Linked DNA regions of Peribacillus simplex NBRC 15720 = DSM 1321. The protein of the gene in region 2 interacts with the protein of the main gene of each other region in a pairwise test. Links are inferred from orthologs where the notes say so. Each region holds a gene or a part of one and is shown on either strand. Other genes may lie near its edges.

What was found.
Region 1: the proteins of hflC (region 2) and ftsH interact in binary tests that used the Escherichia coli proteins (3 or more experiments, as listed by UniProt). The link is inferred for Peribacillus simplex NBRC 15720 = DSM 1321 from one-to-one orthologs.

Annotation. Positions count from the first base shown.
Region 1 is NZ_CP017704.1:2,488,613-2,492,914, forward strand. What follows is about bases 1-2,885. They hold ftsH (ATP-dependent zinc metalloprotease FtsH), read right to left. Parts: upstream 2,531-2,885; coding sequence 470-2,530; downstream 1-469. Other genes in these bases: BS1321_RS11845 (type III pantothenate kinase), read right to left, coding at 1-302; hpt (hypoxanthine phosphoribosyltransferase), read right to left, coding at 2,648-2,885. In the rest of the region: more of hpt, read right to left, coding at 2,886-3,187; tRNA lysidine(34) synthetase TilS, read right to left, coding at 3,220-4,302. UniProt on the Escherichia coli protein: Acts as a processive, ATP-dependent zinc metallopeptidase for both cytoplasmic and membrane proteins. Plays a role in the quality control of integral membrane proteins.
Region 2 is NZ_CP017704.1:4,123,453-4,127,843, forward strand. What follows is about bases 1-2,999. They hold hflC (protease modulator HflC), read left to right. Parts: upstream 1-1,033; coding sequence 1,034-1,966; downstream 1,967-2,999. Other genes in these bases: hflK (FtsH protease activity modulator HflK), read left to right, coding at 3-1,037; polA (DNA polymerase I), read left to right, coding at 2,096-2,999. Also shown: more of polA, read left to right, coding at 3,000-4,391.

The sequences.
Region 1 (4,302 bases), 1.6 Mb from region 2 along the record:
TCGTATTTGATATTCAATCCAGTTTTTATTCCAGGTCCAACTATAAGCGGTTTAATTCCAAAGTATTTTTTGCACATGCGTTCAAGCGCAAACATAATTGGCGGAACTACCGAAGAAATAATGATTCCATCAAATTGATCAAACGAAAGACCTTCATGTTGCAACAAAGACTTTATGACCATTCCATACTCATCTTCTGTTTTGTGACGGTTAGTCTCTATTCGCCAATGATATTTTAAAATATCTTCATCGTATACGCCTAATACAGTATTCGTATTCCCAACATCCAATACAAAAATCATCGTTTCATCACTCCGGTAAATTATTCTCCAACATCATACCACACTGTTATTTCCCACGCTATTAGTCGCACTTTTCGAAAGGTATCCCAGAAACTTTATCATAATTAATTTAAGAGTTAAGAAAAGGGTATTTCCGAGGCGGAAATACCCTTTTGAATTTAGTCAACTTAAGACTTTTTATTGTCATCTTCGTTCGGGAAGGAAAGCGGCTGATCTTGAGGTGCACCTTCTTTGATTGGAGGAGTATTCAATCCTTCCTCCGTTATTTCAAGGTCCTCAGGTCCTCTCTTATCCAATGGATCTAATAAGGCCTCTTTTTCTTCCTTCTTCGTATTGATGTTCACCTTGACATTCTCATCAGTGGTTAAATTCCCATTCAGAGCCGTATAATCCCGCTCTGGCAATTTACCATTATGGAATAAACTTTTGATTTGTTCAGCATCAAGTGTTTCCACTTCAAGCAAGGTTTTTGCAACCAAATCAAGTTTTTCACGATTTTCAGTAAGAATCTTCTTACATCTTTCGTAAGCTTCCCTGATGATACGTTGAATTTCAAGATCGATTTCATATGCTATTGCATCTGAATAGTTTTGATCATTGTTGAAATCGCGGCCTAGGAAGACCTGACCTTGAGAATTACCGAATTGAAGTGGTCCGAGCTTACTCATACCATACTCCATAACCATGCTCCGAGCTATGCCCGTTGCACGCTGGAAGTCGTTATGCGCACCGGTACTCACTTCTCCGAATGTAACTTCTTCGGATACACGGCCACCCAATAGTCCTACGATTTTATCTTTAAGCTCAGGTTCCGTCATGAAGAAACGATCTTCTTTCGGCAGCATAACTGCATAACCGCCAGCTTGACCACGAGGGACAATCGTAACTTTATGAACGACTTCAGCATCATCCAGAACCAATCCAATAATGGTATGGCCTGCTTCATGCCACGCTACGATATTTCTTTCCTTTTTGGAAATGACACGGTTTTTCTTGGCAGGTCCAGCGATAACGCGATCCGAAGCTTCATCCAAATCGGACATGTCGATCTTCTTCTTATCTTGACGGGCAGCAACAAGCGCCGCTTCATTCAGTAAGTTTTCAAGATCTGCACCAGAAAATCCTGGAGTACGCTGAGCGATCGCTTTCAAATCGACTGTTTCCGCTAAAGGTTTATTACGCGCATGCACTTTCAGCACTTCTTCACGGCCCTTAACATCAGGGCGGCCTACCGTTATTTGACGGTCAAAACGTCCTGGACGCAATAATGCCGGATCCAATACATCAGCACGGTTAGTCGCAGCAATGATTATGATTCCTTCATTACCACCGAAACCATCCATCTCCACCAGGAGTTGATTCAATGTCTGTTCACGTTCATCGTGACCGCCACCAAGACCTGCTCCACGTTGACGTCCGACTGCATCAATTTCATCGATAAAGATGATACATGGTGCATTCTTCTTAGCATTTTCAAACAAATCACGAACACGGGATGCACCGACACCCACAAACATTTCAACAAAATCAGAACCACTGATTGAGAAGAAAGGAGTTCCGGCTTCACCAGCTACTGCTCGTGCTAGTAAAGTTTTACCTGTACCAGGAGGCCCAACCAAAAGTACCCCTTTAGGAATACGGGCTCCAAGCTCGGCATATTTGCGAGGATCTTTCAAGAATTCAACGACCTCGACAAGTTCCTGCTTTTCTTCGTCCGCTCCGGCAACATCATTGAAGCGTACTTTTTTCTTATCATCATTATACAATTTCGCCTTACTTTTCCCGAAGTTCATGACGCGGCCACCACCGCCGCCTTGAGCTTGGTTAAGTAAAAAGAAGAAGAGGATAAAAATGATTACAAATGGAATGATGGAAGTGAAAAATGTCACCCAGCCACTTGTCTTTTCTGGAGGTTCGACAGTAATGATGTCTTTATCCAGCTTAGTTACAGCGTCATTGATTCGGCTTTGCGAATACTCACTGAAAGGCACGTACGTCACAAAGAATTTGTTTTCCTCATAACCTTTGAGCTTTCCTGTGATTTCAAATACACTGCTTTCGGGCTGCATCGTAAGTGATGTAACGTCCCCACTCTCCAAATGCTTATAGAATTCATCTTGGGTCAATTTTACGTTTGGTTCATTGTTATTATTAAAAATGCTTACAATCCCAATGATGACCAAAAAGATCAGTAAATAAAATATGGTATTACGGAAGATCCGATTCATCCCTTACCTCCTCCCACGGGTAAACAAACTATAGTAAATACTATCATACAAAATTAATGAATTACAATAATTTAACACCGCTGTTTTTATCTGGTCATCTCTTTCAAACAGGTACGATTAATTCGAGTAAATTTCAGGCTTCAATATGCCAATATACGGGAGATTACGATACTTTTCCGCGAAATCAAGACCATATCCGACAACAAATGCATCCGGAACGATAAAACCGGCATAGTCCGGAGTGATATCCGCTTTCCTGCCTGTTGGTTTATCCAATAAGGTAACGATTTTAATTGATTTTGCTTTTCGATAACGGAAAAGTTCCGCTAGATAGCTAAGAGTTAAACCGCTGTCGATAATATCTTCGATGATTAAAATATCCCGGCCTTCAACTGATGTATCAAGATCTTTGAGGATTTTCACTTCACCGGAAGATACAGTGGAGTTACCATAGCTTGAAACATCCATAAAGTCCATTTCAAGATGTGTATCCACACGCTTCAGTAAATCTGACATAAATGGCATGGCGCCTTTCAGCACTCCGATGGCCAACGGGAACTTACCTTGGTAATCAGCTTCAATCTGCGCACCCAATTCCCTGATTTTTTTTTGAAGTTCTTCCTCTGTTATTAAAACCTTTTCAATGTCGTTTTGCATGGTCATTGTAATTAATTGCCCCCCATGAAGAATTAAGCTTTTTTATATTCTAAGTAGATTAAAGATTTTTCATCAGAAATTATATCCGGCTCAACATTCGATTTCTTTAAACCAGGTAGCCAAATGGCCGTTCCCGTTTGATCGATGATGACCGGCCACACATTTCTTTCTAGCATCGGGATCTTTTCATTAATAAAAATATCCTTCAACTTTTTAGTTCCACCTAATCCCTTGACGGCCATCCGTTCGCCTTCATTCCTGGTTCGGACTGTAAGAGGAAACTGAACAGCTGATTCGGGAAGAATAAAAGAATGATTTCCTCTAAGTACCGGAATTTCTTCTTTTATATAGTGCGCTTTAATCTTATATCCATTCGGAAGAATAGTCTCACCGGGAATTTGTAATTTAAGGGAATATTTATGGCTTTTTTGCCGGAAAAATCTAAAAGTGCAAGTTTGATATGATTTTTCCACAATAAGGCCCTCCGGAAGATGCAATTCTGCAGATGGTTGAGGATTCAAAAACAAAACTAAAAGTTGGTCAATATGTAATGCCGAAAGCGATGAAGGTCTCTCCAAATAAAGATAATTTAATATTAGTTGAATCGCCCTTCTTTGTAAAGGTTTAGGCATCGCGAGAACCTTATCAATCTGAATAACCGCTTGATCTTTATCCTGTTGGATCCAAACCTCGGACATTTTGCTTGAAACCAGGTTCAAAAAAAACTCTTCATCTTCATAAAGCTCTTCACTGAAACGTTGAAAATGCTCATGAACCTTTCTATTTTCTTTCTTTAAAAATGGAAGAACTTCATGTCTAAAACGATTTCTTGCATAGACACCCGTTTCATTGCTCGGATCAAACCTTGGTTCAATACTATGAAGGCCTGCATATGCGATTATTTGGCTTTTCGTGATCTCAAGAAAAGGCCTGATCAGATTCCCGGTATGGAAACGTCTCTTTATAGGAATACCTGCTCTTGCCTTACCTGTCGCGCCTCTAGTTAAACGCATGAGCATCGTTTCGATTTGATCATCTCCATGATGCCCCAGGACAAGAGTGAAGGCTTGATGCTTATCCATCATTTCTTCATAGAAAGCAAAACGCAATTTTCT
Region 2 (4,391 bases):
ATATCGTTAGCTTAAAGAGGATATATACGATCACAGGACTTGTCTTTCTTATTTTAATTTTAGGTGTAGTTGCGATATCGACCTGGTACACGGTTGATGAATCCGATCAAGCTGTCATAATGACGTTTGGTAAAGTGGAGCAGACGATAACGGAACCGGGACTTCACTTTAAACTGCCTTGGCCCATTCAATCGGTCGAGAAATTATCCAAAGAAACATTCAGTCTTAAATTTGGATATAAGGAAGAGGATGGAGAAGTGAAGGATTACCCGAGTGAGACCAAAATGATTACGGGTGATGAAAATATTGTGCTGGCCGACCTAGTGGTTCAGTGGAAAATCACCGACCCTCCAAAATATTTATACAATGCGGATGATCCAGAAAAAATATTATACGATACGACTTCAGCTGCATTACGGAGCATTATCGGCAGCACGAAAATCGATGATGCCCTTACATCTGGTAAAGCGCAAATCGAAGCGGATGTACGCGATTTATTGTCACAGCTAATGGAGAAATATGATGTCGGGATTTCCATATCTGCGGTTAAACTTCAGGACGTGGAGTTACCGAATGAAGAAGTTCGGAAAGCATTTACCAATGTAACGGATGCCCGGGAAACGGCGAATACGAAAATCAACGAAGCGGATAAATATGAAAATAAGCGTATGAATGAAGCGGAAGGGGAAAAAGATGCCCTCATTTCACAGGCTAATGGGGATAAAGCTGCCCGTACGGAAGCTGCCCGCGGGGATGTAGCGGTCTTTGAAAAATTACTCAGTGAGTATAAGGGCAATAAGGGAATTACGAAGGACCGCCTTATTATTGAGACCCTTGAGGAAGTATTGCCGAATGCAGAGATTTATATTATGAATGATGATGGAAACACAATGAAGTACTTGCCGCTTCGCTCCCTTGAAAAGGAAGAAACAAAAAAAACTCCTGCCCCTGATGAAGCCACTATACCTGAAGAAGAAACGAAAAAAGGGAATGCATCGGAAGAAAAAGCGACAGGGGAAGGGGGCACTAAACAATGAGCGGGAAAATAATAGATTTTTCTGAGTTGAAAAAAGGGGATTTTCATTGGAGGGGCTATGTGAGAATCGGCATTTTCCTGATTATATTCATCGCGTTGCTGCTAATCATCTTCACCAATGTATATATCGTCAAAGAGGGCGAATACAAAGTCGTCCGTCAATTCGGTGAGGTGGTAAGGATCGATAAGACCCCGGGATTGAAGGTGAAGGTGCCATTCATTCAGAGTATCATGACCTTGCCGAAGTATCAGATGACTTCTGATGTTTCCGAAGCGGAAATCAATACGAAAGATAAAAAGCGGATGCTGATCGATAACTATGCGGTTTGGAGAATAGAAGATCCGAAGAAATTGATTACAAATGCAAGGACACTTGAGAATGCCGAAACGAAAATGGAAGAGTTCATCTATTCGGCAGTTCGTTCAGAGCTGGGCCAGCTGAATTATGATGAGATCATCAATGATGAGAAGTCATCCAGAGGAAGTTTAAACGACCGCATAACCGAAAAAGTCAACGATCTGCTGCAAAAGGACAGTTATGGAATCAGCTTGACGGATGTCCGGATAAAGCGGACTGACCTGCCCGCCGAAAACGAAGCATCCGTCTTCAAGAGGATGATTTCCGAGCGGGAATCGAAAGCGCAAGAATACCTATCCAAAGGTGATGCGAAGAAGAACCGTATCATTGCGGATACTGATCGGAAAGTGAAAGAACTGCTCTCTACTGCAGAGGCTGATGCAGAAGTGATCAGGGCTGAAGGAGAAGGGGAAGCAGCGAAAATCTATAATAAGTCGTTTTCCAAAGACCCCGAATTCTATAAACTATATCGGACTCTTGAATCCTACAAAAAAACGATTGGAGATCAAACGGTCATCGTTCTTCCTTCGGATTCCCCTTATGCCAGCTTGTTAATGGGAAATACTAAATAACCTTGATGCCGTCATTTTTCTTTCCGCTTCTACTCATGGTAGAATAGAGAAAGAAAATGAACGGCTTTTTTTGCGTTTTTATATAGAAGCTATAACTACATAAACCTGTATGACTGGAGGAAGACGGATTTGGATAAAAAGTTAGTACTCATAGATGGAAACAGCATTGCATACCGTGCGTTTTTTGCGCTTCCGCTCTTGAATAATGATAAGGGGGTCCATACGAATTCCGTGTACGGATTCACCATGATGCTCAACCGCATTCTTGATGAAGAAAAGCCAACGCACATACTTGTGGCATTCGATGCGGGTAAAACGACATTCAGGCATGCATCATTTAAAGAATATAAGGGAGGGCGCCAAAAAACGCCGCCAGAATTATCCGAGCAATTCCCTTTCATTCGCGAGCTGCTTGATTGTTTTCAAATAAAAAGGTATGAACTGGAGAACTACGAAGCCGATGATATTATCGGTACGCTGTCTTTACAAGCGGAAAAAGATGGTTTTGAAGTGAAGGTAATTTCCGGTGATAAGGATTTAACACAATTATCCTCCCCTAGTACGACGGTTTCCATCACGAAAAAGGGGATTACTGAAATTGAGGAATACACTCCAAAGCATATACATGAAAAATACGGTCTATCCCCCTTGCAAATCATTGATTTAAAAGGGCTGATGGGAGATGCCTCCGACAATATTCCCGGTATACCGGGTGTTGGTGAAAAGACTGCCCTTAAATTATTGCATCAATTTGAAACGGTTGAAAACCTTCTGCAGTCGATTGATGAGGTAAGCGGACAAAAATTGAAAGAGAAAATAGAAGAACATAAAGACCTGGCCCTATTAAGCAAAGAGCTGGCTACAATAACGAGGGAAGCGCCGCTTGAAGTTTCCGTGAACGAGACCGAGTACACTGGCATGGATCAGGATCGAGTCATCTCGTTCTATAAAGAGCTTGGCTTTTCGACTTTGCTCGATAAATTGGATGTAACGGAAAGTGCACCGCTTGAACAGGAGAAAATAGAGGTGCACACGGCTGAAATGACAGAAGGAATGTTTGCAGATGAAAGTGCTTTGTATGTTGAAATTTTAGAAGATAATTATCATCGTGCAGATATAATAGGGATCGCCATCAGTAATGAACAAGGTCATTTTTACTTCCATGGAGAAGATGCTCTGAATTTCGGGGCATTTAAATCCTGGGCAGAGGATGAAACAAAAAAGAAAACGGTTTTCGATGCGAAGCGTACGGTTGTGGCACTGCGTCATCGAGGAGTCGAAATAAAAGGCATCGATTTTGATGTGTTTTTAGCATCCTATATCCTGGATCCGGCAGAGTCAGTGGACGAAGTCGCAGAAATCACGAAAACTCAAGGTGCTATCCGGCTTGAAACGGATGATGCTTTTTATGGAAAAGGTGCAAAACGCAAGATACCTGAGGAAGCGGAATTGAGGGAGCATATTGCCAGAAAATCGAAGGCGATCCTTTCTCTGAAAGAACCGATGATTGATAAGCTGCAAGAGTTCGAGCAACTTCACCTATTTACGGAACTGGAGCTGCCACTGTCGATCATCCTGGCCAATATGGAATGGCAGGGAATCAAGGTGGATATAGGTCGACTGAAAAACATGGGACAGGAATTGGCCATTCGCTTAAGAAACATCGAAGCTCGAATCTTTGATTTGGCTGGAGAGGCTTTCAATATCAATTCACCTAAACAGCTTGGGGCCATCCTGTTTGAAAAGTTGGAGCTTCCGGTCATGAAGAAAACCAAAACAGGTTATTCGACTTCAGCCGATGTGCTGGAAAAACTGGAGAGCAAGCATGATATCATTAAGGAAATACTACTGTATCGCCAGCTTGGTAAGCTGCAATCCACTTATATTGAAGGATTGCTTAAAGTGGTCAATGGCAAAACGGACAAGGTGCACACCCGGTTCAACCAAGCATTGACCCAGACAGGACGGTTAAGTTCTACAGATCCCAATCTTCAGAATATCCCGATCAGATTGGAAGAAGGCAGGAAAATCAGGCAGGCCTTCATTCCTTCCGAAAAGGATTGGATCATTTTTGCTGCCGACTACTCCCAGATCGAGTTACGCGTCCTGGCGCATATCGCCAATGACGACGGATTGGTGGAAGCATTCCGGGCCGGGATGGACATCCATACAAGGACAGCTATGGATGTATTCCATGTATCGGCAGAGCAAGTCACTTCGAACATGAGGCGCCATGCCAAAGCGGTCAACTTCGGAATCGTTTATGGTATAAGTGACTACGGGCTATCGCAAAGTCTTGGTATCACGAGAAAAGAAGCTGGAGAGTTCATCGAGAAGTATTTAAGAAGCTTTCCTGGTGTTCAGGAATATATGGAAGAAAGCATACATGAGGCCCGTCAAAAAGGGTATAGCACGACTTTAATGC